Regions from separate parts of the Sphingobium sp. JAI105 genome, predicted to be linked through region 1. Evidence: predicted binding sites of a transcription regulator. Region 1 holds the regulator's gene; the other holds the start of a gene.
The links. The regulator LexA, encoded in region 1, represses DNA repair genes until DNA is damaged. The targets are predictions, from matches to a motif close to GTTCCNCNCTTGTTCT.

Region 1 (14,864 bases):
GACCGCAGCAGGATCATATCGTCCAGTTCGGCATTCTGTACGACGACACGGCCCTGCACCGCATCCTCGATCACCGTTTGGCCTTCGCGCGGGGCTTTCAGACGGATGACGAAAGGCGCGCCTTCAGGCGCTTCTTCGGGCGAACGGTCGCGCCAGCGCCCGTCATAACGCATCGGCTGCTTGGCCGCGCGCTGCTGTTCGCGCAGTTCCGCCAGTTCTTCGGGCGTGGCATAGCATTTATAGGCATGGCCGTTCGCCAGCATCGCGTTGGCGACTTCGGCATGGCGCGGCGTGCGGGCGAACTGAAACACCGCCGGTTCATCACCGCCCAGACCCAGCCAATCCAGCCCGTCAAAAATCGCCGCGACCGCTTCTTCGGTCGAGCGGGCGCGGTCGGTATCCTCGATCCGCAGCAGGAATTTGCCGCCATGGTGACGGGCGAACAGCCAGTTGAACAAAGCGGTGCGCGCGCCGCCAATATGCAGGAACCCGGTTGGCGATGGCGCGAAACGGGTCACTACCGGCTTGTTCATTCCCGTTGCACTTGCCGTCATATTCGCTGACATTCGTCCTGCCTGTTCCATGAATGCGTCGCCCCCTAGCATGGCTTTTGAGCCACGACAAACCTCCCTTTGGTGGGGGGCTGCGGCGTGGTTGCGCGGGGCGTTTTCGCGGGTGGAAAGCTGGCTGGAGACGGAGCGCGAGCAAATTCCCCTATGGGTGCCGATCGCGCTGGGCGCGGGCATCGCCGCCTGGTTCCTGCTGCCCGACAGGGCCGGGTGGCTGGCCTTTTGCTGTGGTGCGCTGGCGCTTGCTTGCCTGGGGTCGCTGCTGCCCGATGGCGCGCGGCTGCGGCGCATGATCGTGGCGGGCGGAATGCTGGCCTGCATCGGATGCGCGCTGATATGGGGGAAAGCGGTCCTGTTGGGGCAGCCGCCGCTGGCGCGGGCGGTCTTCACCGTGGTGACGGGTGAAGTGATGGCGGTTCGGGCGGTTCCCGCGCAACAGATGGTGCGGGCCATGCTGCGTCCGGTCGACGCGCCGGGCCTGCCAGCCACGATCCGAGTCAACATTGCCGAGGCGGATGTTCCGGCCGGATTGGGCGAGGGGGCGGTGATCCGCTTTCGCGTCCGTTTGATGCCGCCAGCCCCGCCCAGCGTGCCGGGTGGCTATGATTTTGCCGCGCGTGCCTATTTTCAGGGGATTGGCGCTACTGGCAAGGCGCTGAAACCGATTGACGTCCTACGCCCGTCAACCGCGCCGCCGCCGCTGCGGGCGCGCTTGTTCGCGCATATTCGGGGGCAGGTGGACGGGCCGGCGCAGGGCATTGCCGTGGCGCTGGCGACGGGGGACCAGGGCGCGATTGCGGAGGCCGATGCCGAAGCGATGCGCCGTAGTGGGCTTGCCCATCTGCTCTCGATCAGCGGGTTGCATGTGACGGCGCTGATCGGCGCGGTGATTTTCCTGTTGATGCGGGCGATGGCGTTGAGCCAGCGAGCGGCGCTCGACTGGCCGCTGATGCTGATCGCGGCGGCGGGCGGGGCGCTGGCGGGGATTGGTTATACGCTGCTGACCGGGGCGGAAGTGCCGACACTGCGGTCCTGCATCGCCGCGCTGCTGGTGCTGGGCGGGCTGGCGCTGGGGCGCGACGCGATCACGTTGCGGCTGGTCGCGGTGGGCGCGCTCATCGTCCTGGCCTTCTGGCCCGAAGCGATGACGGGGCCGAGTTTCCAGATGAGCTTTGCCGCCGTTACCGCGCTGGTTGCGCTGGCCGAGCATCCGCGTTTTCGCGCCTTGACCAGCGCGCGGGATGAGGGGTGGGCGCGCAGGGCGGGGCGGGTGCTGGCGGCAATGCTGATGACCGGCATTGTCGTCGAACTGGTGCTGATGCCAATCGCGCTGTTCCATTTTCACAAAGCCGGGATGCTGGGGGCGTTCGCCAATCTCGTCGCCATCCCGTTGACTACCTTTGTCGTGATGCCGCTGGAGGCGCTGGCGTTGCTGTTCGATCTTGTCGGACTGGGCGCCCCCTTTTGGTGGATGACCGCGCAGACGCTGAACCTGTTGCTGCTGGTCGCCCATGGCGTCGCCGCCAGTCCAATGGCGACAATGCTGACGCCGGCGGTGCCATCCTGGCTGTTCGCGCTGATGATCGGCGGGCTGCTCTGGTGTCTGTTGTGGCGCAGCGGGTGGCGCTGGCTGGGCCTTGGGCCAGTGGCGATCGGCGTGACCGGCGTGCTTTTGCTATCACCGCCCGATATTCTGGTGACGAGCGATGGCCGCCACGTCGCGGTGCGGACATCGACAGGCGGCATGGCACTGCTGCGCGCGGGCGCAGGCGATTATGTGCGCGACACGCTGGCGGAGAGCGCGGGCTATGACGGGCCGATCGAAGCGATGGCGGACCTGCGGCAGGCGCGCTGCTCGACGGATTTGTGCGCAGTGGGGATACAGGCGGGCGGGCGGCGCTGGCATGTGCTGGCCACCCGCAGCGATATGCTGGTCGAACGGGCCTTGTTCAGCCGGGAATGTGCCGCCGCCGACATCGTCATTGCCGATCGCGCGCTGCCCCGTTGGTGTCGCCCGCGCTGGTTGAAGATCGACCGACGGATGCTGGCGCGAACCGGCGGCATTGCCATTGACCTGGACGATGCGCGGATCAGCACGGTGAGGATGGCGGGCGACGCTCATCCCTGGATCGTCGCACCGCGCCCTCGCCGTCACCCGTCATAACGGCCTCAATTATAGCGGCGCAGCAGTCCCGCCAGCTTGCCCTGAATTCGCACCTGTCGCGGATCATAGATTTGCGGTTCATAGGCGCTGTTGGCGGGGTCGAGCCGGACGCGCTGTCCTTCGCGGCGGAAATATTTGAGCGTCGCTTCCGCATCGTCGATCAGGGCGACGACGATCTGGCCTTCGCGGGCGACATCAGTGCGCTGGATCAGCGCGAAATCGCCGTCCAGAATCCCTGCCTCCATCATCGAATCGCCCGACACTTCCAGCGCATAATGATCGCCAGCCCCCAGCAGCGCGGCGGGGACGGACAGCATATTCTGCCCCTCCATCGCCTCGATCGGGACGCCGGCGGCAATACGGCCATGCAGCGGGATTTCAATGACGTCATTGGCAGCGATCGGCAGGCTGGGCGCCAGTTGCGGCTTGGCCGGAGCAACCGGCGCAGGGGCGCGGTGCATGGCGTCGGGGAGCTTCAACACCTCCAGCGCGCGGGCGCGATTGGGCAGGCGGCGGATGAAGCCGCGTTCCTCCAATGCATTGATCAGCCGGTGAATGCCGGACTTGGATCGCAGGTCGAGCGCATCCTTCATCTCCTCGAAAGAAGGGGATACGCCACCTTCCTCCAGCCGGGTCTGGATGAAACTCAGCAATTCCTGCTGCTTGAGGGTCAACATGCCTGCGGTCCTCCATGGAACGTATAAGGAACACATAGGAAACGGAAGGAGGCGAGTCAAGCGAGCAACAACTGACCGGAAGCGGCGCATCCGGCCATGGGGACCGGGTTCAATCGAACGGTCGATCAGTCCGTCAGGGGCAGGATGGTGACAATGTCGCCTGCCGCGGCGATCGATGAACCGGCAGGGCGGACAATCAGGCAGTCGGCTATCGCCATGGCGGCCGTGGCGGCGCTGTCCTGCGACGTGACGGAGACGATCCCGGCCTCCCCTCGATAGGCGCGCAGATAATCGTCGCGATCGCCGGTCGCAGGCAGCGGCGCGGCAAGGCGCGCCTCGCTCAGGCGCGGGAGCGGCGCGGTTGATCCCGCGCGATGGCGCACCAGCGGCAACAGGAACAGCGTTGCGGTGACAAAGGCAGAGACCGGATTGCCCGGCAAGCCCAAAAATACGGCATCGGCAATGGTACCGGCCATCAGCGGCTTGCCCGGCCGCATCCTGATCTTCCAGAAATCGAGCGTGCCGCCCGCCTGCGCGAAGGCAGGCCGGACCATGTCATGATCGCCGACGGACGCGCCGCCGGTAGAGACGATGATGTCCGCCGACGCCGCGCGGTTCAGTACAGCCGTCATGGCATCAAGATCATCGGGAACGATGCCCAGATCAATGACGTCGCACGGCAGGGTTGCCAGCATCGCCGCCAGCATGGCCGCATTGGAAGAGGGCAGGCTGCCCGCCGGGGTCGGCGCGCCGGGCGGCACAAGTTCGTTGCCGGTCGAGATCAGCGCGACCGTGGGGCGGCGACCGACGGGCAGCGTCCCATGGCCGCCCAGCACGGCGAGCGCGATGCGCGCGGGCGTAAGGGCGCTCCCGGCTGCCAGCAACAGGGCGTTCATGGCAAAGTCCGACGCGGCAGGGCGGACGTTGCGCCCGACAGGCAAAGGATCGTCGCTGGCGGTCAGTCGGTCGCGCTCGCGGGTGGCATTTTCCTGAATCAGGATCGCGTCTGCGCCTGCTGGCAGGGGCGCGCCGGTGAAGATGCGGCAGGCCTGTCCGGGCGCCAGCGGCGCAGGCACAGCGCCGCCAGCCGCGCTTTCGCCAGTGACCTGCCATGGCCCCGGCCATTCAGCGGCGCGTACGGCATAGCCGTCCATCGCGGACAGATCGGCCCAGGGCTGGTTGCGCAACGCCAGTAGGTCGCTGGCCAGCCAGCGTCCGTTGCAGGCGGCGACCGGCGCTGTTTCCGCTGGCAGCGGGCTCGCAAGGGCGAACAGGCGAACCTGCGCCTCGGCGACGGGCAGCAGGCTCATGCCGCGCGCCAGTCGCCCGACTTGCCACCGCTCTTGGCGATCAGGCGGACCTGGCCAATGACCATGCCCTTGTCGAGCGCCTTGGCCATGTCATAGATGGTGAGCAGCGCGACAGAGGCAGCGGTCAGCGCCTCCATTTCCACGCCCGTCTGGCCAGCGGTGCGCGCGGTAGCGGTGACGGTCACGCCGCTTTCGTCCAGATCGAAGTCGATATTGACGGCGCTCAGCGCGATCGGGTGACAAAGCGGGATGAGGTCGGCCGTGCGCTTGGCCGCCATGATCCCCGCGACCCGCGCGACCGCCAGCACGTCGCCCTTCTTGACCAGTCCCTGCGCAATCGCGGCAGCGGCATCGGCGATCATGTCGATGCGGCCACTTGCAATCGCTTCCCGCGCGGTCACCGCCTTGGCCGACACATCGACCATGCGCGCCGCGCCGTCCGCGTCGAGATGGGTAAGGCCCGTCACGCGCCGGTCAGCAGGCTGTGCGTCGCCGCTTCGACATCGGCCTGCCGCATCAGCGTTTCGCCAACCAGGAAGCAGCGCACGCCATGATCGGCCATGGCGGTCAGGTCGGCATGGCTGCCAAGGCCGCTTTCGGCGACGAATGTGTAACCGGCAGGCGCCTTGCCCACCAGTTCATAGGTGCGGGCGAAATCGACGCTGAAATCGCGCAGGTCGCGATTGTTGACGCCGATCAGGCGGGATCGCAGCTTGAGCGCGCGCTCCATTTCCGCCTCGTCATGCACTTCGATCAGCGCGTCCATGCCAAGCCCAAGCGCTGCATCCTCAATCTCCGCCATCTGCCCGTCGTCAAGGGCGGCGACGATGATCAGGATCGCGTCGGCCCCCAGCGACCGGCTTTCCAAAATCTGCCAGGGATCGACGATGAAATCCTTGCGCAGTACGGGAAGCGCGCAGGCGGAGCGGGCCGCCATCAGATAATCGTCATGGCCCTGAAAATAGGGTTCGTCCGTCAGCACCGACAGGCAGGCCGCGCCGCCAGCGGCATAGGCCTGCGCATGGGCGGGGGGATCGAAATCTTCGCGGATCAGCCCCTTGGACGGGCTGGCTTTCTTGATCTCCGCAATCAGGCCGAAGCCGGAACGGGCTGCGTCGTCCAGCGCCTTGCGAAAGCCACGCGGGGGCGTCTGTTCGCTGGCGCGGGCGTGGAGCGACGACAGCGAATTCGCGGCCTTGCGCCGGGCGACATCCTCGCGCTTGAAATCGCAAATCTCGATCAGCTTGTTGGTCATTGATAGGCTATCCAGCAATTGAGCAGGGCATTGGCAAGGCCGCGGTCGATCGTCTCGGCCGCTTCCTCCACGCCCTCCTTAAGGTCAGCAACCGCGTCGGCCACGACAAGGGCGGCTGCGGCGTTGAGCAGCACGGCGTCACGATAGGCGCCCGGCTCGCCCAGCAGCAGCGCGCGCAGGGCGGCGGCGTTATGCGCTGCGTCGCCGCCGCGGATCGCATCGACCGGGGCAGTGGAGAGGCCCAGATCGGCAGCGGACAGGCGATGCATGGCAACGACGCCATGGCCCGCGACTTCGGCAATGTCATTGCCGCCTGCCAGCGACAGTTCGTCCAGCCCTTCATCGCCCGACACGATCATGGCCCGGTCGACGCCCAGTTCGGCAAGCGCCTGCGCATAGATGGGAACATAGGCGGGGCGGGCGATGCCGACCAGTTGGCGGCGTACCCCGGCCGGGTTGGCGAGCGGTCCCATCAGGTTGAAGATGGTCCGTTCGCCGATCGCCTTGCGGATCGGGCCGAGCCGCTTGAGCGCGGGATGGTAATTTTGCGCGAAGAGGAAGCAGATGCCGATCTCCGCCAGCGTCTTTTCGGCGCTGGCCGCCGCCCGGTCCAGGTCGAGCCCAAGCGCTTCGAGCGTGTCGGCTGCACCCGCCTTGGAGGATGCCGCGCGGTTGCCATGCTTGGCGACGGGGACGCCAGCGGCTGCGACGACCAGCGACACGGCGGTCGAAACATTGAGGGTATGATGGCCATCGCCCCCGGTGCCGCACACGTCGATAGCGCCTGCCGGGGCGGTGACCGGGATCATCCGGGCGCGCATGGCGCGCGCGGCAGCCGCGATTTCGATCGCGGTTTCGCCGCGCCGGGCCATGGTGACGAGAAAAGCGGCGATGTCCGCTTCGGGAAGGTCGGCGTCGAACAGCACGTCGAAGGCGCGGGCGGCGGCCTGCGCATCAAGCGGACTGGAAGGATCGGGCAGGCTGGTCATCGCGCTTGCCTTAATCATCAGCGGGGTAGTGAGTCGAGGGGTGGCGACGGCAATTTTGCGTGTGGGGGCCAGTCGCTCGGCCAAACCCCGACCTTGCAATCGGTCGTCGCCCCGCTATGAACCGCGACATTCGCAAGGACCCGGTGAAATTCCGGGTGGCTATTCCGGCCGCCGATCCGCCGGACAACATCACGCATGTTCTTACGCCAGCGCCTGTATCCCGGCGCGATATGCCCTGATGTGGAATTTTCAGATGACAGATTTTTTGACACGCTATCGCCAGCAATGGTTCAGTGACGGACAGGCTGCGCGTCGGGACGTCATGGCGGGTATCGTCGTTGCGCTCGCCCTCATTCCCGAAGCAATCGGATTTTCGATCATCGCTGGCGTCGATCCGCGCGTCGGCCTCTATGCCTCGGTCGTCATTGCGATGGTCGTGGCCTTTACCGGCGGTCGGCCAGGCATGATCTCAGCCGCAACGGCGGCGGTCGCCGTGCTGGTGATGCCGCTGGTTCGCGACCATGGGGTCGAATATCTGTTCGCCGCGACCATCGTGATGGGCATTGTCCAGATCATTGCGGGGCTGTTGCGGCTGGACCTGCTCATGCAGTTCGTGTCCAGGTCGGTGATTACCGGGTTCGTCAATGCGCTGGCGATCCTGATCTTCCTGGCGCAATTGCCGCAATTGACCAATGTCGGCTGGGAAACCTACGCCATGATCGCGGGCGGCCTTGCGATCATCTATCTTTTGCCACGCCTGACCAGGGCTGTGCCGTCGCCGCTGGTCGCCATATTGGCGTTGAGCGCAATCAGCATCGGCATGGGCCTGTCCGTCAACACCGTCGGCGACATGGGCAAGTTGCCGGAAGGGCTGCCCAGCTTTGCCTTTCCCATGGTGCCATTCACGCTCGAAACCTTGCAGATCATCTTGCCATATGGGCTGACGATGGCGGCTGTCGGCCTGCTCGAATCGCTGCTGACGGCGCAGATCGTCGATGACATGACCGATACCGACAGTGACAAGCGGCGCGAATGCGCAGGGCAGGGGAGCGCCAACATCGTCGCGGCGCTGTTTGGCGGCATGGGCGGCTGCGCGATGATTGGCCAGTCGGTGATCAATGTGACATCGGGCGGACGCGGTCGTCTTTCCACCTTTGTATCAGGCGCATTCCTTCTCTTTTTGCTGGCGGTGCTGGGGCCATTTGTCGGGCAGATCCCCATGCCCGCGCTGGTGGCGGTCATGATCATGGTGTCGATCGGCACGTTCAGCTGGAATTCCATCGCCAATTTGCGCCGCCATCCGCCCACATCGTCGGTGGTGATGGTGACGACGGTGGTTGTCGTGGTCGCGACACGCGACCTGTCGCTGGGCGTACTGGCGGGCGTCCTGCTGTCGGGCATTTTCTTTGCAGGCAAGGTTCGGCGGATGTTCGCGGTGGAACGCACAGTGTCGACGGGCCATGTGACCTATAATGTCGTCGGCCAGATATTCTTCGCATCGGTCGATCGCTTTACCAGCGCCTTCCAAGCCGAAGATGGATCGACGCCTGTGTTGATCGACGTATCAGGCGCGCATTTCTGGGATATTTCGGGGGTTGGCGCGCTCGACAAGATCATCGCGCGTCTGCGCCGCGACGGCTGCACGGTCGATGTGATCGGCTATAATCGCGCCAGTGCGGACATTGTCGATCGCTTCGCGCTGCATGACAAGACCGGCGTGGAAAGCGGCCTAGCCCCGCATTGAAGAGGGGTGGGAGGGGGCCCCGGTCAGGCCGCTTCGCGCGCCTTCACCTTCATGCCCGCTATCTTCATGAAGTTGGCCAGCATGTCATGGCCATATTCCGTGGCGATGCTTTCGGGATGGAACTGGACTGAATGGATCGGCAGCGTCGCGTGGCGAAAGCCCATGACCGAACCGTCCTGGCTGGTTGCATTGACGACCAGGCTGTCCGGAATATCATCGACGATCAGCGAGTGATAGCGGGTCGCGGTGAAGGGGGAGGGGATGCCGGCGAACAGGCCGGTGCCGTTATGAGTGACGGGCGATGTCTTGCCATGCATCAGGCCGCCGCGCACGACCTTGCCACCGAAATGCTGGCCGATCGCCTGATGACCCAGGCACACGCCCAGCAGCGGCGCGCCCGCGTCGGCGCAAGCCGCGACCAGATCAAGGCTGACGCCCGCTTCATTGGGGGTGCAGGGACCGGGCGAGAGCAAAAAGGCCTTTGCCCCGCTGGAGAGCGCCTGGCCCGCCGAAATGGCGTCGTTGCGGACGACCTCCACCCGCGCGCCCAGTTCCATCAGATAATGGACCAGGTTCCAGGTGAAGCTGTCATAATTGTCGATGACGAGGATCATGGGATCAGGGCTATAGAGAGGCAGCGCGGCAAGGGGAAGCGGGCTGCGCCATAAATGTCGCGACGGGAACACATGCCTCTGCTAAAGCCAGCCTATCGACGCGAACCCTGCCCGCAAGCATTCGCGTGACCGAGAGACACCAGCGCTCCCGCTTGCCAGCAAGGCGCTTTCTCTTGGACCAATATGTTCGTCTTTCCATCACCCCTGTCGTCGGCCGCGACGCATGAGCCGCGCGATCAACGTCAACGCGCCGCTGGCCGATGTGCAGGCGCTCTGCACCAGGCACGCGCTGGCCATATCCACCATCGAAGCGCTGACATCGGGCGGCACCCGCGTGGTGATGCTGAACCCTGATGGGGCCGACCGGATGCGCGACCTCATGAAAACCAGGCTGATCGAGTCGCCGGTCGTACGCTCCTCGCTGCATCTCGCGCGCCAGCCTCGGTCGGTGCTGCGCTAAAGCGGCCAGGCGAACGCCATCATGGTCTCGGCAGTCGGCTGCTCTATGATGGGCCGCCCATGCCATTGTCACGATGCACATGGGCCTTCCCTCATGCGGCGGCTTGAAAAGGCGCAACTTTACGCCCATATGGGTCGTGCCGGGTTCGCCCGGCTATGGTGATAAATTGTGTCGTGTAATAGACGCAGCGGACCCGGGGGCAGTACCCGGCGGTTCCACCACATATCCCGGTCGACCCATGGGCTGAACGGGATGTCTGACGGGGCCGAACTAGGATCGACGTGTGTTCAAAGACGATGTTTTTACCCGGCCCGTGTAAGCCGTTAAACTGTGCAAAACTCATAAGTGCCAACGATAACGAAGCACTCGCCATTGCAGCGTGAATGAGGGCCTAACGGCCTGACTTCATTCTAAAATAGCGCGGTTGAACCCACCGGGCAACAGAAGGGAATTCAGCGGCCTCCGGGAGGGCCGGGCAACAGAACCTCCCGGACCTTCATCCCCTTTGCTGTCATCGTTTGGCGGGCGTCGCTTGGTCGATTGCCTGACGCTGAACCTGTGCCCGTCGCCGCGCAGCGCGAAACCGGCCAGCACCGCGCGAATCGCTATCGACTCTGCGCATCCGTTCGATTACACTTTTATGACATTATGAAGAAAAAATTATAAGTGTCTGTTTTTACGTAAAAGAAAATCCTTTTTCGACCATCGAACCGCTATTGCTCAAATGTCATCATAATGAAATAATCAGGGCTATAGTTAGAAGGTTTTGCTGGAGAAATATGATGCTGAAGGTCGCCCTCATCGCCGGTTTTGCTCTCGCTTGCGTCTCGCCTGCCATGGCGCAGAGTGCGCCGGAGGATGTGATCGTGGTCGGCGTTCCCGACGGCGGCCTTGCCGCGCGCGATCTGACGGCTGGCGATTATGCAAAGGCGGCCAAGCGGCTGAAGGCCGTGTGGCCCGATAGCGCCAATGACCCCGCGCGCCTCATCAACCTGGGCAATGCCTATGCGGGCATGGGGCGCATGGTGGATGCCCGCTCCGCCTATAAGTCCGCGCGCTTCTCCCCGGAAATGACGCTGGTGATGGCCGACGGCAGCGAACAATCCTCGCGTGATGTGGCGCGGCGGGCGATGAGCCGTCTGACGCCGGTTTATGCGTCGCGCTGATCGAGGCATTCTGTTTCAAGCAATTGCACGGGGCGCGGGGCTTAACCGCGCCCTTGTCATGAAAGCATAACGCAAGTCACTAAACTGTCATTTTAGTGACGCTGTTTCGTCACCAAATCAGAACAAGCCTGTCACCGGACGTCCCTAACTGCCCCTTCGGAGGGCGACAGGGGGCGTTGTCCGAATCATATCCCCTGCGCTCCGCACAGCAACAATCCCGGTATTTTACCGGAGCGGAGACGACATGGCCAAGATTAACCGTATCCACACGATCCTGATGGCGAGCTGCGCCTGCGTAGGCCTGAGCGCCTGCGGCGCTGACGACATCGCTTCGCCGGGCGAGGGCACCATTGTCATCCCCGCGCCGACCCCGGCCCCCACGCCTACGCCTACGCCTACGCCGACCCCCACGCCGACCGGCGTGACCCCGGCTGCCAACTGCCCGACCATCGCCGGTTCCGCGCAGCTTGCCGACCTCGGCACCATTTCCGATGGTGGGAATACGTGGCGCAACTGCGGTTTCCCGACCCGCTTCACCAGCTCGACCGCGATCGCCAAGGTTCCGGGCGTCATCTATTCGCTGCCCGGCCGCGTCGATGTCGGCACCGATCAGGGCGCTGCCAGCACCAACACTGACGTCACGCTGACGATCGATCCGGGCGTCACCATCTTCGCCGCGACCGGCAACGCCTATCTGGCGGTCAATCGTGGCAACAAGATCAACGCTGTCGGCACCGCGTCGCAGCCGATCGTTTTCACCAGCCGTGAAAATGTGCTGGGGACCACGACTGACCAGTCGTCTGGCCAGTGGGGTGGCGTCGTGCTGCTGGGCCGCGCGAAGATCACCGACTGTCTGGCCCCGGCCGCAGCGGCAGGAACCACGGCGTGCGAACGCGACACCGAAGGCAGCAGCAACGCGCTCTATGGCGGCGCGAATGACGCCGACAGTTCGGGCCGCATGTCCTATGTCCAGATCCGCTATTCGGGTTTCGTGCTGGCTGACGGCAAGGAACTGCAAGGCCTCACGCCTTCGGGCGTTGGCACTGGCACGGTTCTTGACCATATCCAGATCCACAACAGCTCCGACGACGGCATCGAAGCCTTTGGTGGCTCGGCCAACATGCGTTATCTGGTGCTGACCGGGAACGAAGACGACAATCTGGATACCGATGTCGGCTTCCGCGGCACGGCGCAGTTTGTCATCTCGGTTCAGCGGGAAGGCAATAATATCGGGGACACCTTCCTCGAAACCGACTCGAACGGTGGTTCGGCCTCCAACAACGGCGAAGATGTGCTGCCCCGCCAGTATCTGAAGGTTGCAAACTTCACGCATATCCAGCGTTCCAACACCGGCGACGACGGCGCTTCGATGCTGCTGCGCGGCGGCGCCGATCTGGCGCTGGTCAACGGCATCATCGTCAGCCCCAACCAGAGCTGCCTGCGCATCAACGGCGCCGCCGCTGTGCGTGATGCTGACACCGCGCTTCAGGATGCCGGCAAGCCGCGCTACATCTCGGTTGTGATGCAGTGCAACGGCACGCCCTTCAAGGGCACTGGCACGGGCGTCGATGCAGCGCTGGTCCAGTCGATCTTCACTGCCGGTGCGAACAGCAGCTTCACCTACACCCCGTCGCTGACCAGCCTGTTCATCAACGGGGCAACGGAAACCGCTGTAGTGGCGATCGACCCCAAGACGATCGACAGTGCCTTCACCACCACCAACTATATCGGTGCGGTGAAGGACAGCAGCGACACCTGGTATGCCGGCTGGACCTGCAACTCGGCAACTGCCAGCTTCGGCAGCACCAGCAAGAGCTGCACGGCGATCCCGACGACCTGATCGGACCCACGACCTCAACAGGGGCGGGGGAGCGTGCATCTGCGCTTCCCCGCCTTCTTTTGCACTGCAATTCCCAAAGGGGGACCCCTAGCATGTCGAAGCCGCTCAGCCTGGCGCGCCTGCTCCTGATTTCATCCGCCCTGGTCGCACCTGTGGCCCTGGCGCAAACCGACCCCGCTGGCACGACCGGCGCGGATGCTGGCGGTGCCGTTACATCCGGCACGCCGACCGCCGCCGAACAGGCCGATTCCGATGCAGGCAATGTCGACGTGTCGATCCCCGGCGCGGACATTGTCGTCACCGGCCGCCGCACGACCAACGTGTCGCAGGCCGCGCCGCAGGTGGTCAACGTGCTGTCGGCGGCCGACATCAAGCGGACGGGCGAAGGCGATATTGCCGGTTCGCTCCAGCGCGTCACCGGCCTGTCGGTCGTATCCGGCGGCTATGTCTATGTCCGCGGCCTGGGTGATCGCTATTCGCTCGCGCTGCTCAACGGTTCGCCGCTGCCAAGCCCGGAACCGCTGAAGCGCGTCGTGCCACTCGACATCTTCCCGACCAGCGTGATCGCATCGACGCTGGTGCAGAAAACCTATTCAGCCAATTTCCCCGGCGAATTTGGCGGCGGCGTCATCAATCTGACGACCAAGGCGATCCCGGCCGAAAGCTATCTGGAAATCGGCTTTGGCAGTTCGGCCAACACCGAAACGTCCGGCCAATTGGGCTATACCCATTATGGGTCCAAGTCCGACTGGACCGGCTTTGACGACAGTTCGCGCGATGTGCCGCCGCTGCTCAAGCAGGCCTTTGCCAGCGGCGTGCCGTTCCCGAACATCAGCCGGACGGATCAGCAGGCAATTGCGATGCAGTTCCTGAATGCCGACACGTCGGTCGTGCAGCGGACCAACAGCCTGCCGTTCAACTTTTCCGCGTCGCTCAATGGCGGCACGGCGGTTGATGTCGGCAGCGACGGGCGGCTGGGCGTGATCGCTACCGCATCCTACAGCAACAAGTGGCGCACCCGCGACAATCTCCAGCAATCCTCGCTTGACGTGTCGCAGGGGGCTGGCAAAAGCTATCAGCAGGTCGCGACCGATAATGAAATCACGGTCAACGGGCTTCTTGGCCTGGGCCTGGAACTGGGTGAGCAGAAGCTGCGCTGGACCAACCTTTATATTCGCGACACGTTGAAGCGCAGCGCTTTGACCATCGGTCAGAATGACGGTTTGATCCAGGGCGCTGACTATTTGACGCAAAGCACCGGCTGGTATGAGCGTCAGTTGATCGACACCCAGTTGGTCGGTGAATTCAAACTCTCCGATGCCCTCAGCCTCGACATGCGCGGCGGCTTTGCCAATTCGCAGCGTGAAGCGCCCTATGAGCGCGAATTCACTTACGTCCGCAGCAATCGCGACCTGGCGACTGATCCGGTTGGCGACCGTTTCGTCAATGCGCTCAACCGTCAGCGCGGCGATGCGTCCGTTACCTTCAGCGACCTCAATGAAGATCTGTGGTTTGCAGGCGCCGACCTGAGCTACAAGATCGCGCCGGGCTTCTCGCTGACGGCGGGTTATGCCTTCAACGACACCAAGCGTCGTTCGTCGCGCTATGAGCTGCATTTCGATGCCGTCAACCTGCCCGTGCCGGTGCAGCAGTTGCGCCCGGACTATCTGCTGTCGGATGCGACGATCCAGTTGTACGATCTCGGCCTGCTCGAATTTTCGGGTAACTATCCGGTCTATGACGCGGCGCTGCGCACCCATGCGGGCTATGCCCAGGTGCAGGCGGACCTGTTTGCCGGCCTGTCGGTCAATGCAGGCGTTCGCTACGAAAAGGGCGAAATGTCGGTGACGGGTGTTGACGTTTACAACACCGGGCTGACGCCGTTCAACGAAATCCGCAAGGATTACTGGCTGCCTGCCGTTACCTTCACGTTCGAAGCGGCCAAGGGTCTGCAACTGCGCGCCAGCGGGTCCAAGACCATCGCCCGTCCGCAATTCCGCGAACTGATCGCCCAGCCCTATCTCGACACTGAATCCAACCGTTTCTTCCGCGGCAACCCGTTCCTGCAGGACAGCC
Region 2 (14,864 bases), 1.3 Mb from region 1:
GATCCAGTTTTCCTGCATCGTGCGGACCTTGTCGGGCCACTGGTCCAGACCTTTAAGGCCCTCCAGCAGATCATCGGCAAATTGCGTGATTTTCAGGAACCATTGATTGAGCTTGCGCTTCTCGACCGTCGCGCCCGATCGCCAGCCCTTGCCGTCGATCACCTGCTCATTGGCCAGCACGGTCATGTCGACCGGATCCCAGTTGACCGCCGATTCCTTGCGATAGACCAGCCCTGCGTCCAGCATGTCCAGGAACAGCGCCTGTTCATGGCCATAATAATCGGGGTGGCAGGTGGCCAGTTCCCGGCTCCAGTCCAGCGCAAAGCCCAGTTTCTTGAGCTGCGCCTTCATGTTGGCGATATTTTCATAGGTCCATTTGCCCGGATGAACCTTTTTCTCCATCGCGGCATTTTCGGCCGGCATGCCGAAGGCGTCCCAGCCCATCGGGTGCAGCACTTCATGCCCCGTCATCCGGCGGAACCGGGCCAGCACGTCGCCCATCGAATAGTTGCGGACATGGCCGATATGGATGCGCCCGGACGGATAGGGGAACATCTCCAGCACATAGGATCGTGGCTTGGGCGAAGCATCGTCCGCCCGAAAACTCTGCCTCTCGTCCCAGATCGCCTGCCAGCGGGCGTCGGCCTCCAGCGGATTGAAGCGCCTTTGCATGATTATCCTGTTCCCTCACATCCGTTCGCCCTGAGCGAAGTCGAAGGGCACGCCAGAACGAAGTGAAGGCACTTCGCTTCGCTCAGCGGAAGGCTTCGACTTCGCTCAGCCCGAACGGAAAAAATAGTCCGATGTTTAGCCCGCAATCGCCGTGCGGCGCAGGTCGCGGGCCTTGGTCAGGATGACCTCTTCCAGCTTCTGCACCGTCGCCGCCTTCACCGGGGCGTCGATCCACTGGCCATTCTGGTTCACCTGGCGGCTGGCCGCGACACGCAGCGCGTCGGCGCGCAGATCCTGATCCAGGATCGACACGGTCAGCTTCATCCGCTCATTGGGGCTGTTGGGATTGGCATACCAGTCCGTGACGATGACGCCGCCGTTGGAATCGGTCTGCACCATCGGCATGAAGGACAGCGTGTCCAGGCTGGCGCGCCACAGATAGGCGTTGACGCCGATCGTGGTGACCCTGGACGCGGCCAGATCCGCCTTGGGCCGGTCCTTGGCCCCGCCACCGCAGGCGGCCAGCGGCAACAGGGCGGTCAGCAGCAGACCTGCGGAAACGGAACGAAAAAGGCGGCTGGCCATCAGGCATGTCCTAGCTGAAAAGACGAAAAATGCTCGCGCCTTCTATAGTGGTCCCGCGCCAAGGAGCAAGGGGCGGCGGGCGACGGCGCATGCGATCCGGCACGGATCATTCTGCGCGCCTGTGTGTTCCGTGCAACATCTTTGACAAAAAGGGGTGCAAGAAGGGGGCGGCACTAGCCAGTAGCGGCTTTGTACGTGTAGAGCGTTGTGCAATATAAGTGGCGGGGAAAGAATCGAATCATGCGCGTGAATAGGGGACATTTGGCATTGGCGGGCGCGGCGGTTGCCGTGGCTGGCTTCATGCTGTCTCCTGCCATCGGCGCAGCGACCGATCTGGTGCGCACGCAATCGCCGGTTTCGCTCGGCGCGCTGGGCAGCATCTCTTCCTTCACGCCCACGACCAAAGACCCGCGCCTTGCCGCCGCCTATGCGAAGATCGCAGCGTCGGCCAGCCGTCAGGGCTTCCGCTTCACGCCGACCAGCGGCTCGCTCAGCGGCCAGCGGGCGATCACCGTGATGGTCCGTGCGGGCGACAATGATCGCGTTGCGGTCAACACCACCCTCACCCCGGTCAATATCGCGCCCGTCGCCTTCAGCCTGAACGGCGCGCATGGCTGGCGCAAGTTCGCCCTGCCCGAAGCGATCGGCCGCAAGGCGCTCGATCCGGTGCCGGTCGAAACCATGGTCGATGCCAAGAATTTCTCGCTGGATAGCGGCAAGAAGGATCGGTTCAGCACCAAGATGCTGATCGAAACCCGCCGCGACGCGGTTGCCGCGACACGCAATCCGGCGGCCGACAAGGATTATTCGCTGGATCTCGCCAGCTCCTATTCGCTGACGCGCAACCTGAACGTCACCGCAGGCGTGCGCTACAACAACAGCGTCGCAGGCCGCCTGACCCCGATGACCGACGACCGCCAGGACAGCCAGGCCGTCTATCTGGGCACCGTCTTCAAATTCTGATCGGCTGAAAGGCTGGGTGGAGAGAGGGACGGGCGTGTCGCCTTCTCCCTCCGTCATCCCGGCCCCTTCGACAAGCTCAGGACAGGCTTGATCCGGGATCCATTCACGCAAGCGTTGCGATTATGCGTGAAGATCGCGCCAGTGGATCCTGACGTTAGCTACGCTGCCGTTCGGGTCGTCAGGATGGCGAGGGGTTGTTGTCGATAGGTGGCGACGATTTCTGGCTGTTCGACCACCGTCGTCGGTGCCTAGGCGCTCGCCTTATACAGTCGCTAAAGCGGAGGCGGGATTACCAAAACTGGTGGGTAGCGTGCATTCGACAAGTTCTAAAGAGTTCAATCCCGCTATCAAATATAAACGGGTTTCGTCTTTATGATGAGCGAGGCGACCGCAAATCCGAACGCGTAGCTTAGAGAGAGAATGAAGGCATTCTCGAAATCGATCGTGTCCTTTGAGAGCGCGTCCCAAGATACATGGAGAAAGCTGAAAATTGAGAATATCCGAAAGAATCTTTCCAGTGCCTCCCAGCCGTCGCAGCGACGCCAAGCGACCGTCTGCCGAAAACTTTCAAGGTCGGTCTTCAATCTCATTCTCAAAACTAAAACACATCGGCAGAACAACAGCAACTGGGACGATTGCTATCGAATGATTTTGTACCATGCTGCGTCTGCTGTCGCGGGTCATTTCCCCAAATGTTGACATTCCGCAATCCATCCAAGACCAACAAATTGCCCCCCTACTCGCCCGCCAGCCCATCAATCGCCGCCCATCCCGCAGCCCCGACGCCGCGCAACATCCGGCCATGCTTTCGCATCACGCCGCCCAGCGCGATGACGGGCATGTCTGCCCCCCTCGCCAGCTTCGCAAACCTTACCCGCCCCAGACTCGCCCCTCCCGGATGCGAGCGTGTCGGAAATAAGGGCGACACCAGCACCATGTCCGCCCTGCCCCGCCGCGCCGCCGCCATCTCCCGCGCGTCATGCACCGGCGCGCTGTGCCGCATCGGTCGGCCTGCCCGGCGTACGTCGCGCCCGTGCCAGCCATCCGCTGCCCAGGCCGCGGCCTGCCGCGCCGTCCCCGCCAGCAGCAATGTCAGCCGCCGTCGCCGCGCGATCGCCCGTACCGCATCGAACAGCGCCCGCCGCGCGCCCGGTTCCGTCCTGTAATGGCGAAAGATGATTCCCGCCCGCCCCCTGGGCAATCGCGCCACGGCCGCCAGCAAGGCCGCCTCGCCGATCCGCTCGTCGGTCATCAGCCAGATCATCGGCATATTTTTGCGGTGGCGACAGGTCATGACCCTGCCCTATAGCAGCGCGCATGACGACAGACAGCAGCATTGCCACCCAGGACGCCGCCACCCGCCTGGCTACCATTCAGGATGAGATCGCCAAGGCCGCCCGCCTGACTGGCCGGACCGCGGACGCCATCACCCTGATCGCCATATCCAAGACCAAGGATGCCGCCGCCATCCAGCCGCTGATCGATGCGGGGCAGCGCGTGTTCGGCGAAAACCGAGTGCAGGAAGCGCAGGAGAAATGGCCCGCGCTGCGACAGGCGCATCCCGACATCCGCCTGCATCTGGTCGGCCAGCTGCAATCCAACAAGGCCGCCGATGCCGTCGCCCTGTTCGATGTCATCCACAGCCTTGATCGCCCTTCGCTGCTGAGCGCGCTGGCCAAGGCGATGGACGCGCAGGGCAAGCGTGTCCCCTGCTATGTTCAGGTCAATATCGGTGCGGAGCCGCAAAAGGGGGGCTGCGCGATCGCGGACACGCCCGCGCTGATCGCCGCCGCCCGCGCCGCCGACATTCCCCTGCTCGGCCTGATGGCCGTCCCGCCCGCCGATGTGGAGCCAGCCCCCTATTTCGCGCTGCTTGCAAAAATGGCGCGGGAAGAAGGTCTCCCGCGCCTTTCGATGGGCATGTCGAGCGATTATGAAACCGCGATCATGCTGGGGGCGACCGATATTCGCGTCGGCACCGCCCTGTTCGGGGATCGTCCCCCGCCAGCCCGCCCCGTTCCCCGGAGCGGGCTGGGGATGCTTAAAAACTCCCCCGGAGCGTGATGCCGTAGGTGCGCGGCTCGGCCAGGTAGGAAGAAATAAGCTGGTTCGCCATCGGCGCGCCCGCTGCGAACTGGCCAGTGGTGGAGGTCGCCGGGCTGCTCGACTGGAGCGGGCTGCTGAACGATACCTGGGTATAGTCCTGGTTGAAGATATTCTGACCCCAGAACTCCACCGCCCAGCGCTGGTTGGGACCGCGAATGCCGACGCGCGCGTTGACGATGGCAAAGCCATCCTGCCGCTTTTCGGGGAACAGGTCCGACCCGGTATTATAGTCGCTGGTCAAGCGGCCATCGACATAGAAGAGCGCTGACAGGCCGCTCGTCCCGATGTCGGGCGTCCATGCCATGCTGGCGGTCGTCACCATCTTGGGCGCGTTGCTGTTGATGGAGCCGGGCAGCAGGAACAGGGCGGGGTCCAGCGGGACCGCGCCATTGCCGCTGCCCACCAGCCGGTTGGCAAACTTCGCTTCGGCATAGGTTGCGCCGCCCGCCACGCGGAAATTGCGCGCCGGGGTCACCGACCATTCCAGTTCGACACCCTGGCTGATCAGGCCCGGCCCGACATCCCCCGCCGCGCAGGTCCGCGCCGCGCTCAGCGCACTGTCGCAGCCATTGATATTCTGGACGACGAAGCTGGTGCCGTTGAAGGTGTTGAGCTGGAAATTCTTGAACTCCTGCCGGAAGCCGGCCAGGTTCACGCTCCATTTGGGCGCGCTATATTTCAGGCCCACCTCGAACGAATCCACCTTTTCCGCGGCAAAGCGCAGGCTGGTCACGTCGGCGTTGGTGCGCGGCGCGAACACGGCGGGGATGACGTTCAGCCCGGTCGATCCCAGCTGGAAGCGATCGAGGTTGAAGCCGCCCGCCTTATAGCCCTTGGAATAGCTGCCATAGACCATCAGGTCGTCGGTCGCCTTCCAGGACAGGACCGCCGTGCCGGAAAATTCGCCGTCGCTGATCTTGTCGTTCAGGTCGAGCGCATTGAGGCTGGTCGATCCGTTGCCCAGGCATCCCAGCGTCAATATGCCGCCCGCCAGCGCCGCCGCGCTGCCCAGCGCCGGGTTGGTCGCGATCGGCGCCAGTCCGGGCTGCAATGCGGCGCAGGTCGCATTATTATTGTTGAAATCGGCGGAGAATGTCTTGCTCTCATGCGTGTAGCGCAGGCCCAGCGTCAGATCGAGCCGATTGGTGATGTGGACGATGTTGTGGGTGAACAGCGCCCAATTCTCGCTCTTCTGGCGATAGATGGACGCGATGTCGCCCGTGCCCGACGGGATCGCCGCCAGCGCGCGCAGACCGTTGCCCAGACCCGTCGAGATCGCGGCCGCCTGCCCCGCAGCGACTGGCGCTGGCAGGCCGGCGTTGAGGAAAGCGGCGTTCAGCCCGGCGTTCAGGTTCGCCTGCGTGCCCGTGATCAGCGCGCCGGTCGCCAGCCCGCTGCCACAGGCAGCCAGCGTCGACGCCGGGAAATTGCTCGTCGCGCCAGCCCCTGCCATCAGGCGGCAGGCGGCAAAGCGGCCATAATCCGCGCCAAAGCGGATATTATCCTGCAAGGTCAGCCGTTCATTGGCATAATAGCCACCGACCAGCCAGTCGAGCATGTCGCCAAAGGCCGAACCCTGCGCCCGCAATTCCTGGGTGAAGGTCTTGAACTGGCGATAGGTGTTGGGATCGCGATAGAGCAGGTCGGCGCGATTATAGTCATAATCGCCATAGTCGCTCGACTTGTAATCGCGATAGGCGGTGATGCTGGTCAGCTTCACGTCGCCCAGGTCATAATTGACCTCGCCCGACACGCCCCAGTCCTTCAATTTGCTCACATAGTCGCGACCCGGCGTGATCGTCAGTTCGCGATCATAAGGGTCGGCCGCAATCACGCTGCCCTGCCCTGCCAGAATCGCGGCGATGCGGTTGAACGGCGCGGTGTTATATCCGCCACCCGCCGCCGGGGTCCGTTCGCGCGCCTCGGTATAGGCGGCGCCGCAACAGCTTTCGTCGCGATTGGTATAATCGCCGATCAGACGGATCGACAGATTGTCGTTCGGCTCGATCAGCGCCTGTCCGCGCAGGAAATAACGGTCGCGGTCATTGGTGTCGCCCACCTTGTTCCCGGCCGTATCGACCAGCTTGTAGAAACCGTCACGCTTGGACCATACCCCGTCCAGGCTGAGCGCGATGCCATCGGCCACCGGCCCCGTGACACGGCCCGACAGCCGCCAATAGTCATAATTGCCGTAGGTGATCTCACCCTTGGCGCTGAACGTGTTTTCCGGCGCCTTGCTGATGATGTTGATCAGGCCCGCCGACGCATTGCGGCCAAACAGCGTCCCCTGCGGCCCGCGCAGCACTTCGACCCGCTCGATCTCGCCCAGTTCGTTGAGGCCCGCGCCGGTGCGCGAGCGATACACGCCATCGATGAACACCGCGACCGAGCTTTCCAGGCCGGGATTGTCGCCGACCGTGCCGATGCCGCGAATACGCGCCGACGCATTGGCTTCCGATCCGGTCGATGACACCAGCAGCGACGGGGCCAGCTGGTTCAATGTGCGGATGTCGCTGGCGCCGCTATTCTGCATCGCCTGCGCGCTGACGGCGGACACCGCGATCGGCACGTCGGACAGGGGACTCGCGCGCCGGGTGGCGGTCACGATGATTTCCGCACTGTCCTGATCGACTGCGGCTTGTGGCGCGGTCGTGTCCTGTGCGGCGGCGGGCATCGCCATCGTCAATGCGATCATGCCGGCGGTCGTCAGCCAAAGGCTCTTGTCTGTCATCATGGTCGTTCCTCTCCTGCCCGCACGCCTTTTCGACGTATCGGGTGCTGCCCTAGTTTATGATGCCACAGCAGGGCGAAGGCAAGAGAGCCTAGCTTTTCTGCGCCTTTTGCGATGTCTGGTGGCGTGATATTCACACCTTGTTGCTTATCAGCAACAGCTTAAAATCCGGTTTCCGTAGCGTTTCTTTACGATAACGGAAAGCGTAACAATCGGTCGGAAACAGGGACCAACGCGCTCGCACCCGGTCCCACCACCCGCCGAATCTCTCCATGGCCCGCATCCAGCCCTCCCGTCAGCGCCCCCAGCGCGGGTAGAATCAGCTTTGTGGACGACTCCACGAAGCAGCGGCGCGCGACATGGCGTCCACGCACCGACAGGCGGAATTTGGGGTGAAAATGGCCGGAGATTTCAGGCCGTGGATCGTCCGGTTGCGCTTCATGGCGCAGGATGATCCCGCCCAGTTCCGCCTCGACCAGCCTGCGTCCTCCCGGCATGTCCGCCACGCCGACGTCATGATTACCCGTAATCCAGGTCCAGTCCAGCCTTTCCGTAAGGGAAACCAGCCGTTCGCGCGCGCGCGGGTCCAGCCGCGCGGCGCCATCGGCATCGTGAAAACTGTCGCCCAGCGACCAGACCGAACGCGCGCCCGTCTGCGCCACCAGCCCCTCGATCAGGTCCAGCGTCGCCTCGCTGTCATGGGGCGGCAGGAACTGGCCAAAGCGCGCATACCAGCTCGCTTTCTCGAAATGCAGGTCGGCGACCAGCAAGGCCCCGCGCGCGGGCCAGAAGAGCGCAGCCTGCGGCAGCGCCAGAAACGCCTCACCAGCGAACGAAAGGGGAACCATGGCCCGGCTATGCGCCGATGCGGTCCCGCTTTCAAGAGGGCCGATGAACGCCTATAGCGCCGCCATGTCCGATACCGCGCCTTTCACCGTCGCCGCCCTCTATCGCTTCGCCACCTTCGATGATCCCCAGGGCATCGCGGCGGATCTGCGCACCCTCTGTGGGGCGCTAGACATGCGCGGCACGCTGATCGTCGCGGGCGAAGGGATTAACGGCACGGTCGCTGGCCGTGCGGACGCGATTACGTCCTTGATCGATCATCTGCGCCAGTTGCCCGGTTGCGCCGATCTGGACGTCAAATATGCAACCGCGCAGGCCGCGCCCTTCGCCCGGATGAAGGTGAAGGTAAAGCGGGAGATCGTGACGCTGGGCGTGGGCGATCTTGATCCGGCAAATCAGGCCGGCACCCATCTCGACCCGGTCGACTGGAACGCGCTGATCGCTGATCCCGACACGATCGTCATCGACACACGCAACGCCTATGAAGTCGCTGTCGGCACCTTCGATCGCGCTATCGACCCCGGCACCCGCGCCTTTCGCGACTTTCCCGGCTGGTTCGACGCCTTCGCCGCCGACCTGAAGGCGCAGGGGCGCAGCCCGAAGATCGCGATGTTCTGCACCGGCGGCATACGCTGCGAAAAATCCACCGCCCTGGTCAAGTCGCGCGGTTTCGACGATGTCTTCCACCTGAAGGGCGGAATCCTGCGCTATCTGGAGGAAATGCCCGAAGGCGATAGCCGCTGGCAGGGGGATTGCTACGTGTTCGATGAACGGGTGGCGGTGGGCCATGGCCTCAAGGTTGGCGACTATGTGACCTGCCGTGCCTGCGGCCTGCCCTATCCCCGCGATGCGGCCCATATATGCGCCGCCGACGGATCAGGCGTGTGGCCGCATCGGGGATAGAAACACCCAACTCCGTTCGTTTCGAGCGAAGTCGAGAAACCTGTGCGCTACGTTTCTCGACTTCCCTCGAAACGAACGGGTTTAGGCGCTGTCTCCGTCTCCACCAGTTCCGCAATCTCGAACGCATAGCTTTTCCAGCCCCGCATCCGCGCGCCGTCTTCGGCTGCCCCACGCTTCTTCTTCGCTTCGGCGAGCGAGCGCACATGGCCCCAGAACACTTCCGTCTTGCCATTGTCCAGCACCGCGACGATCCGCCAATAATGGGTGAAGGGATCCGCCGTCGGCCCGATCGTCTTGACATAGCCGTCCGCCATGGTGGCGGTCAGATAGCGTTTCCGGCGCGCCATCGGCTCAGGCCCGATAGCGGTGCAGCCCCGCCCCGTTGGCGCGCAGCCACGCCCGTGCAGGCCGGGGGTCCGCCCCAAGGATTCGCGCATGTGCCGCGTGAAAGGCCGCGCTATGATCCATATGCAGCAGATGCGCCAGTTCATGCGCCACGGTCGACCGGCGTACATCGGGCGGGCAGAGGATCAGCCGCCAGCTATAGCGGATCGCACCGGACGAACTGCAACTGCCCCAGCGGCTGCGCGGATCGCCCACGCCCACCGACGCGACGATCAGGCCATGTTCGCGCGCCAGTTCCGTCGTTTCGGTCTCCAGCACCGCCCGCGCCCGCGCCACCAGCCAGCGCTGCACGCGCGCGCTGACCGACTCCGCCGCCCCGCCCAGCATCAGCCGGTCGTCCGCCAGCCGGATCGTACGCGACGCGCCCTCGACCCAGCAGATGCGGACGTCCCGTCCCTCCAGCGGAAATGTCGCGCCATCGTCCAGCAGGGTCATCGCCGGTTGCGCCGCCATCTGGGTACGGACCCAGCCTTCATGCTGCTGCGCCCAGCCCAGTGCGCGCTTCAGGTTCGCCCGCACCGGCATCGACAGGCGCAATTCGCCGCGCGCGCCGTCGATCGTCAATCGGTAGGCGCGCGCCCGTGCGGACCGGCGCACCCGCACCGGCATCGCCACGCCGTCGATCAGGATCGCGACGTCGGGATCAGATGTCCCGGTCGACAAGATGATTCTCCAGGTCGCCCGCTTCCGCCTCCGCCACGGTCCAGCCGCGCACCGATTCCTGCGCGCGATGCACCGCTTCCCGGTCGCCGCAGACCAGATAATGCCAGTCGGGCAACGGCTCACCCGCCTCACGCAGGCGATAGGCGCAGGTGCGCGGCAGCCAGCTGATCTGCTTCACCTTGGCCGGGGTCAGCCGCACGCAATCGGGCACGAATTTGCGGCGATTCCTGTAGCTGGTGCACTGGCCGCTATGGCGGTCGAGCAGGCGGCAGGCGACATTGGTGGGGTAGATATGCCCCGTATCCTCATCCTCCGCCTTGTGCAGGCAGCATTTTCCGCACCCGTCGCACAACGCCTCCCACTGGGCGGCATCCAGCGTGTGGAGAGGCTTTTCCCAGAAGTCCAAGCCCTATTTCACCCATTTCCTGAGGGCAGCCAGCACCTTGTCCGGCGCGCCTTCGTCCACGTCCGGCGTGCCCGGATCATCGACCGGGACCAGCGCAACCGGCTTGCCGTCGGGATCGAACAGATATGGCGTGCGGCTGTGGCTGACCAGATAATCCTTGTCCCCCGGCTTACCCTCCACATTGTAGAGGACGACGAAATCCTTGGCGACCTTGGCGATCTGCTCCGGCGTGCCGGTCAGGCCGATGAGGCGCGGGTGGAAAGCCGCGACATAGGGTTTGAGGACCGCGGGGGTATCGCGCGCCGGATCGACGCTGATGAAGATCGGCTGGACCTTCGCCGCCAGCGCGGGCTGCGCCTTTTCGAACTGGCTGAACGCCTGCATGATGCGTTGCAGGTCGACCGGGCAGACATCCGGGCAATAGGTGTAACCGAAATAGACCAGGCGATACTGGCCCTTGAAATCATCCCAGCTTCTGGGCTTGCCATCCTGATCGGTCAGGGTGAATGGCGCGCCGATCCGCGCGCCCGCCAGTTCGCCCTGCGCGCTATCGCCGCTTGATGCGTTCCCGTCCGTCCCCATATTGCACGCAGCCAGCAGGGCCAGCAGCGGCAGGGCGATCGCAATCTTTGCTTTGTTCATGGTGCCGCCAGCCATGCCTTGCTATGGGCCGATTTGCAAATGATACGGGGCAGATGATGAGCAAGACCGGGTTGAGCGCATGGATGGGTCTGGGGCGCGCCGCCGCATTGACGCTGGCGCTGCTGTCCCCGGTCGCCGCGCAGGCGCAATTTTCCGACAATTATAATTTCCTGAAGGCTGTAAAGGATGCCGACGGGCAGAAGGTCACCGACCTGCTGCAAAAGCCCGGCTCCACCGTGGTCAACAGCCGTGACGTCACATCGGGCGAGACCGCGCTGCACATCATCATCGCACGGCGCGACGCCACCTGGCTCGCCTTCATGCTCGCCAAGGGGGCGAACCCCAATCTGACCGACAATGAAGGCAACACCCCGCTGATGAAGGCGGTCCAGGGCCGGTTCGAAGAGGGCGCGCGCACGCTGATCGCGCGCGGCGCGCAGGTGGACAAGACCAATGGCAGCGGCGAAACCCCGCTGATCCGCGCGGTGCAACTGCGCGATCTGGGGCTGGTCCGGCTGCTCGTGGCGCAGGGGGCCGATCCCGACAAGCGCGATTCCATCGCCGGCATGTCCGCCCGGGACTATGCCAACCGCGACAACCGCACGCCCGGCCTTGCCGAAGCGCTCGCCGCCGCCAAGACCAGCACCACGCCCAAAGGCCCGGTGCAGGGTCCGGTATTCTGAGCTAAAGCCCGACCTACCAGCCGATCTCGGCTGCATGATCGGGATCGTTGATCGCCGTCAGCCGCCGCGCCGCCCGCCGGGCGAAGCGTAATGTCTCCGCCTTGCGCCGGGCCGCGGCCAATGGCTCGATCGGCGCGGGGCGGACCAGTTCGGCGTCATATTGATCCGCGACGATCAGGCCGGTGCGCGCGGGCCACAGCGATTCACTGTCGAACAGCGACAGGTCGAACCCCATCGGCACTGCCCAATAATAGCGGTCGCAATAGTCGAAATAATCGGGCCATTTCATGTCGCCCAGCAAATCCGCCCGGCTGCACTTGATCTCCACGATCGTCAGCCGCCCGGCCCCGTCGATCGCCATGATGTCGGCGCGCCGCCCATTGGGCAGCGGCACTTCCATTATGCCGCTCATGTCGTGGCGGAAAAACAGCCGCAACGTCCCCCGCGCCACCGCCAGCGCGGTGCCGTCGGTCAGGGGGGAACAGCTTTCGATCGGGGCGCTACTCATGACGCGACTTTAGAACAAGTCAGGAACAAAAGAAAAGGCCGATTCGGTAAAACCCAAACCGGCCTTTTCATGATCCACCCCAAAGGAAACGCGCCAATCGCGCGCCGTTCTTCAACGATAGAAGATATGATTGTCGATCATCGCCAGCTTGGCCTTGCCCCAGCCCGGCGAAACGCGGCGGGCGTGGAAGAACAGGGCGCCTTCGGCCCGGCTGTTCCAGCTGTCGTCCATGGCGATCTGGGCGATGGCGACGGCCTGACGCCAGGCATTGCTTTCCATGCGGATCGGCGGCATCCCGTGCCCGCGCACGAAGCTGAACTGGCTCGGCTGATAGACGACGCCGCACAGGCTGTCGGCAAAGCGGCCCGATTTGGCGCGGTTGATGATCACCCGTGCCACGGCCAGCTGGCCTTCCAGGCTTTCGCCCTTGGATTCGAAATAGACCGCTCCGGCCAGGCATTTCATGTCGCCGTCCACGGCTTCGGCGTCGCCATGGGCGTCGACCAGCGCGGCCAGGCTGCTCGCCTGCATGTCGGATTCGGTGGAATAGGTCAGATCGGCCTTGGAGGCCGAAGCCAGCGGCTGCACGATTTCGCGCGGCGCGGCAAAAGTGATTGTTGCGGGCTTCGGGGCCACCGCAGGCGCTGTCGTCAGCGCGTCGTCGCTGGACAGGGAGGCTACCGAATGGATCGACTCACCGGCGATCGACATGTCGGAAGCGGTCACCGCCGCTGTAGCGGACAGCGCAAATGCCACGATGATCGCGGCCCTCAATCGAAAACTCATTATGACTCAAAAACGTGCGGTTCTTGGCCTTGGACGTCGTCTTATACCCATATTCCTTGACGTCTGGCCGCCCCCCGTCTGCGTGTTTACCAAATCCGCCCCCCTTGGACGAATGCAGCAACCTGCGCGTTCAGCGTTGGCGGGGCCTCTGCACGGACCATTGCACTATGTCAACGATCAGCAGATCGTTTCAGCGGCGAACCGTTCTGCTTCCGGGATATCGAGTTCGATTATCCACAGGTCGGGGTCCGACCTGCGCCGACGCGCCACATAGGTCGCGAGCGCCTCCGGGCCATCCTCCGGGGACGGCCCACAGCGCATTAACGAATAGCCGCCGGCAAAGTTCGATACACGCTCGAACCAACCAGTTTCTTTCCCCTTTTCAAGGGCTTGCACCAATATGACGCCGCTCGTTTCGTCGCCCTTGACGATGATCGTGGCAAAGCCGCCAGCCGCATTGGTGCGCCGCACCAGCGCATTGACCAGGATCGCGCTGGTCAGCCGCGCGCTGTCCTGCGACTCAGCCACCATATCCCGGCAGCGATGACAGCGGGAATTGCGACCGCATGAAGGTGCCGGTGCCGCGCCCGACCTCCTCGCCATCGGAATCGATCAGGCTGGCCTCGGCCACATAGACGCGGCGCTTGCCACTGATCCAGCGTCCCTCGGCCCGAATTCGACCGGGTGCGATCGGCCTGGTGAACAGCAGGTTGAACGCGGTGGTCAGCAGGAATCGGTCACTGACCAGGCTGTTGGCCGCGTAAAAGGCCGCGTCGTCCAGCATCTTGAAATAGACAGTGCCGTGGACCGCCCCGGCGGCATGAAACTGGCTTTCATCTACATCGAAATCGATGATGCAACGCCCCGGTTCCTGAATCGCGATATCCGACCGGAACAGCCGGTTGATCGGCGCGGAGCGATAGAGATTTTCCAGCGCACGGAAATGCGCGGTCTCCCCGCTTGCGGGCGTGTCTGCCTCAGGCAGCGTCACGCGCCCCGCCACCGGCCAGCAGCGCGTGCAGCGCCGCGTCCGACTTGGCCCCGCGCAACCGCGCGACCTGATTATCGTCACGCAGATAGCGCGACACCCGCGCCAGCGTCTTGAGATGTTCTGCTCCGCTATCGACCGGCGACAGCAGCGCAAAGACGATGTCGACCGGCGCATCGTCGACCGCATCGAACGGCACTGGCGGATCGAGCAGCACGACCAGCCCGCACATTCGGTCCAGCCCGGCAATCTTGGCATGGGGAATGGCGACACCGCCGCCAAATCCGGTCGAACCCAGCCGTTCCCGCTCGAACAGCGCGTCGCCAACCTCGTCGGCGTCCAGCCCATAGGCGCACGCCGCGAGCGTCGCGATCTTCTGGAACAACTGCTTCTTGCCGTTTACCGTCAGGCCGGTGGCGAGCGCGTCCGCTGAAACGATGTCGTGGAAATCAACCATGGTCTGTCCGAACCAGCCGAGCCGCGCTCAGCCTGGGGTCTAGATGCGCGGTGATCGGGGAATAGAAAGCCCGGCCCCATAAGCCGCCTGCACCATCAGGTCAACAGGCGGCCCATGGCGACTGGCTGGTTCAGCGCGCCGTCATGCGCGGTTCGACCCAACCGATGGTTCCGTCATGGCGACGATAGACCATGTTGTAGGCCGCGGTGCCGGCATTGACGAACAGCAGCGCATTGGTGTTGCGCAGGTCCAGCATCATCACCGCGTCGGACACGCTGGCTTCGGGAATATCGACGCGCGTTTCCGCAACGATCAGCGGGGAATCCTCGACCTCCTCCTGCTCGTCCGCGGGCGAGGCGAAGATGGTGTAGCCCGCCCCGTCAATATCATCGACGCTCAAGCTGCTGACCCGCTGCGCTTCGGCCGCACTGGCCTGGCTGTGCCGGTCCTTCAGGCGGCGCATATAGCGGCGCAGCTGCTTTTCGATCCGGTCCGCCGCCTGGTCAAAGGACGGATGCGC

Region 2: the regulator LexA is predicted to act here: its motif matches at 12,125-12,140, upstream of IWY39_RS10355 (MmcB family DNA repair protein).

The regions. Positions count from the first base shown of each region.
Region 1 covers NZ_JADOUC010000001.1:844,579-859,442, reverse strand. Annotated here, with positions in the region: gene gltX (glutamate--tRNA ligase) at 1-554, opposite strand, end outside; gene IWY39_RS03995 (ComEC/Rec2 family competence protein) at 604-2,733, shown strand; gene lexA (transcriptional repressor LexA) at 2,739-3,410, opposite strand; gene IWY39_RS03985 (molybdopterin molybdotransferase MoeA) at 3,536-4,720, opposite strand; gene moaC (cyclic pyranopterin monophosphate synthase MoaC) at 4,717-5,187, opposite strand; gene trpC (indole-3-glycerol phosphate synthase TrpC) at 5,184-5,975, opposite strand; gene trpD (anthranilate phosphoribosyltransferase) at 5,972-6,964, opposite strand; gene IWY39_RS24300 (hypothetical protein) at 7,081-7,203, shown strand; sul1 at 7,098-7,153, shown strand; gene IWY39_RS03965 (SulP family inorganic anion transporter) at 7,218-8,708, shown strand; gene IWY39_RS03960 (anthranilate synthase component II) at 8,732-9,322, opposite strand; gene IWY39_RS03955 (hypothetical protein) at 9,546-9,782, shown strand; RNA gene ssrA (transfer-messenger RNA) at 9,882-10,237, shown strand; gene IWY39_RS03945 (tetratricopeptide repeat protein) at 10,565-10,948, shown strand; gene IWY39_RS03940 (hypothetical protein) at 11,193-12,788, shown strand; gene IWY39_RS03935 (TonB-dependent receptor domain-containing protein) at 12,881-14,864, shown strand, end outside.
Region 2 covers NZ_JADOUC010000001.1:2,162,662-2,177,525, reverse strand. Annotated here, with positions in the region: gene leuS (leucine--tRNA ligase) at 1-672, opposite strand, end outside; gene IWY39_RS10420 (DUF3576 domain-containing protein) at 808-1,257, opposite strand; gene IWY39_RS10415 (hypothetical protein) at 1,498-2,220, shown strand; gene IWY39_RS10410 (hypothetical protein) at 2,568-2,804, opposite strand; gene IWY39_RS10405 (thiamine phosphate synthase) at 2,957-3,514, opposite strand; gene IWY39_RS10400 (YggS family pyridoxal phosphate-dependent enzyme) at 3,538-4,284, shown strand; gene IWY39_RS10395 (TonB-dependent receptor) at 4,262-7,057, opposite strand; gene pdeM (ligase-associated DNA damage response endonuclease PdeM) at 7,246-7,905, opposite strand; gene trhO (oxygen-dependent tRNA uridine(34) hydroxylase TrhO) at 7,949-8,806, shown strand; gene IWY39_RS10380 (hypothetical protein) at 8,854-9,153, opposite strand; gene IWY39_RS10375 (M48 family metallopeptidase) at 9,158-9,874, opposite strand; gene IWY39_RS10370 (YcgN family cysteine cluster protein) at 9,855-10,280, opposite strand; gene IWY39_RS10365 (SCO family protein) at 10,284-10,937, opposite strand; gene IWY39_RS10360 (ankyrin repeat domain-containing protein) at 10,979-11,605, shown strand; gene IWY39_RS10355 (MmcB family DNA repair protein) at 11,619-12,113, opposite strand; gene IWY39_RS10350 (cell wall hydrolase) at 12,225-12,899, opposite strand; gene IWY39_RS10345 (DUF1491 family protein) at 13,077-13,430, opposite strand; gene IWY39_RS10340 (PaaI family thioesterase) at 13,420-13,890, opposite strand; gene IWY39_RS10335 (PTS sugar transporter subunit IIA) at 13,877-14,344, opposite strand; gene hpf (ribosome hibernation-promoting factor, HPF/YfiA family) at 14,475-14,864, opposite strand, start outside.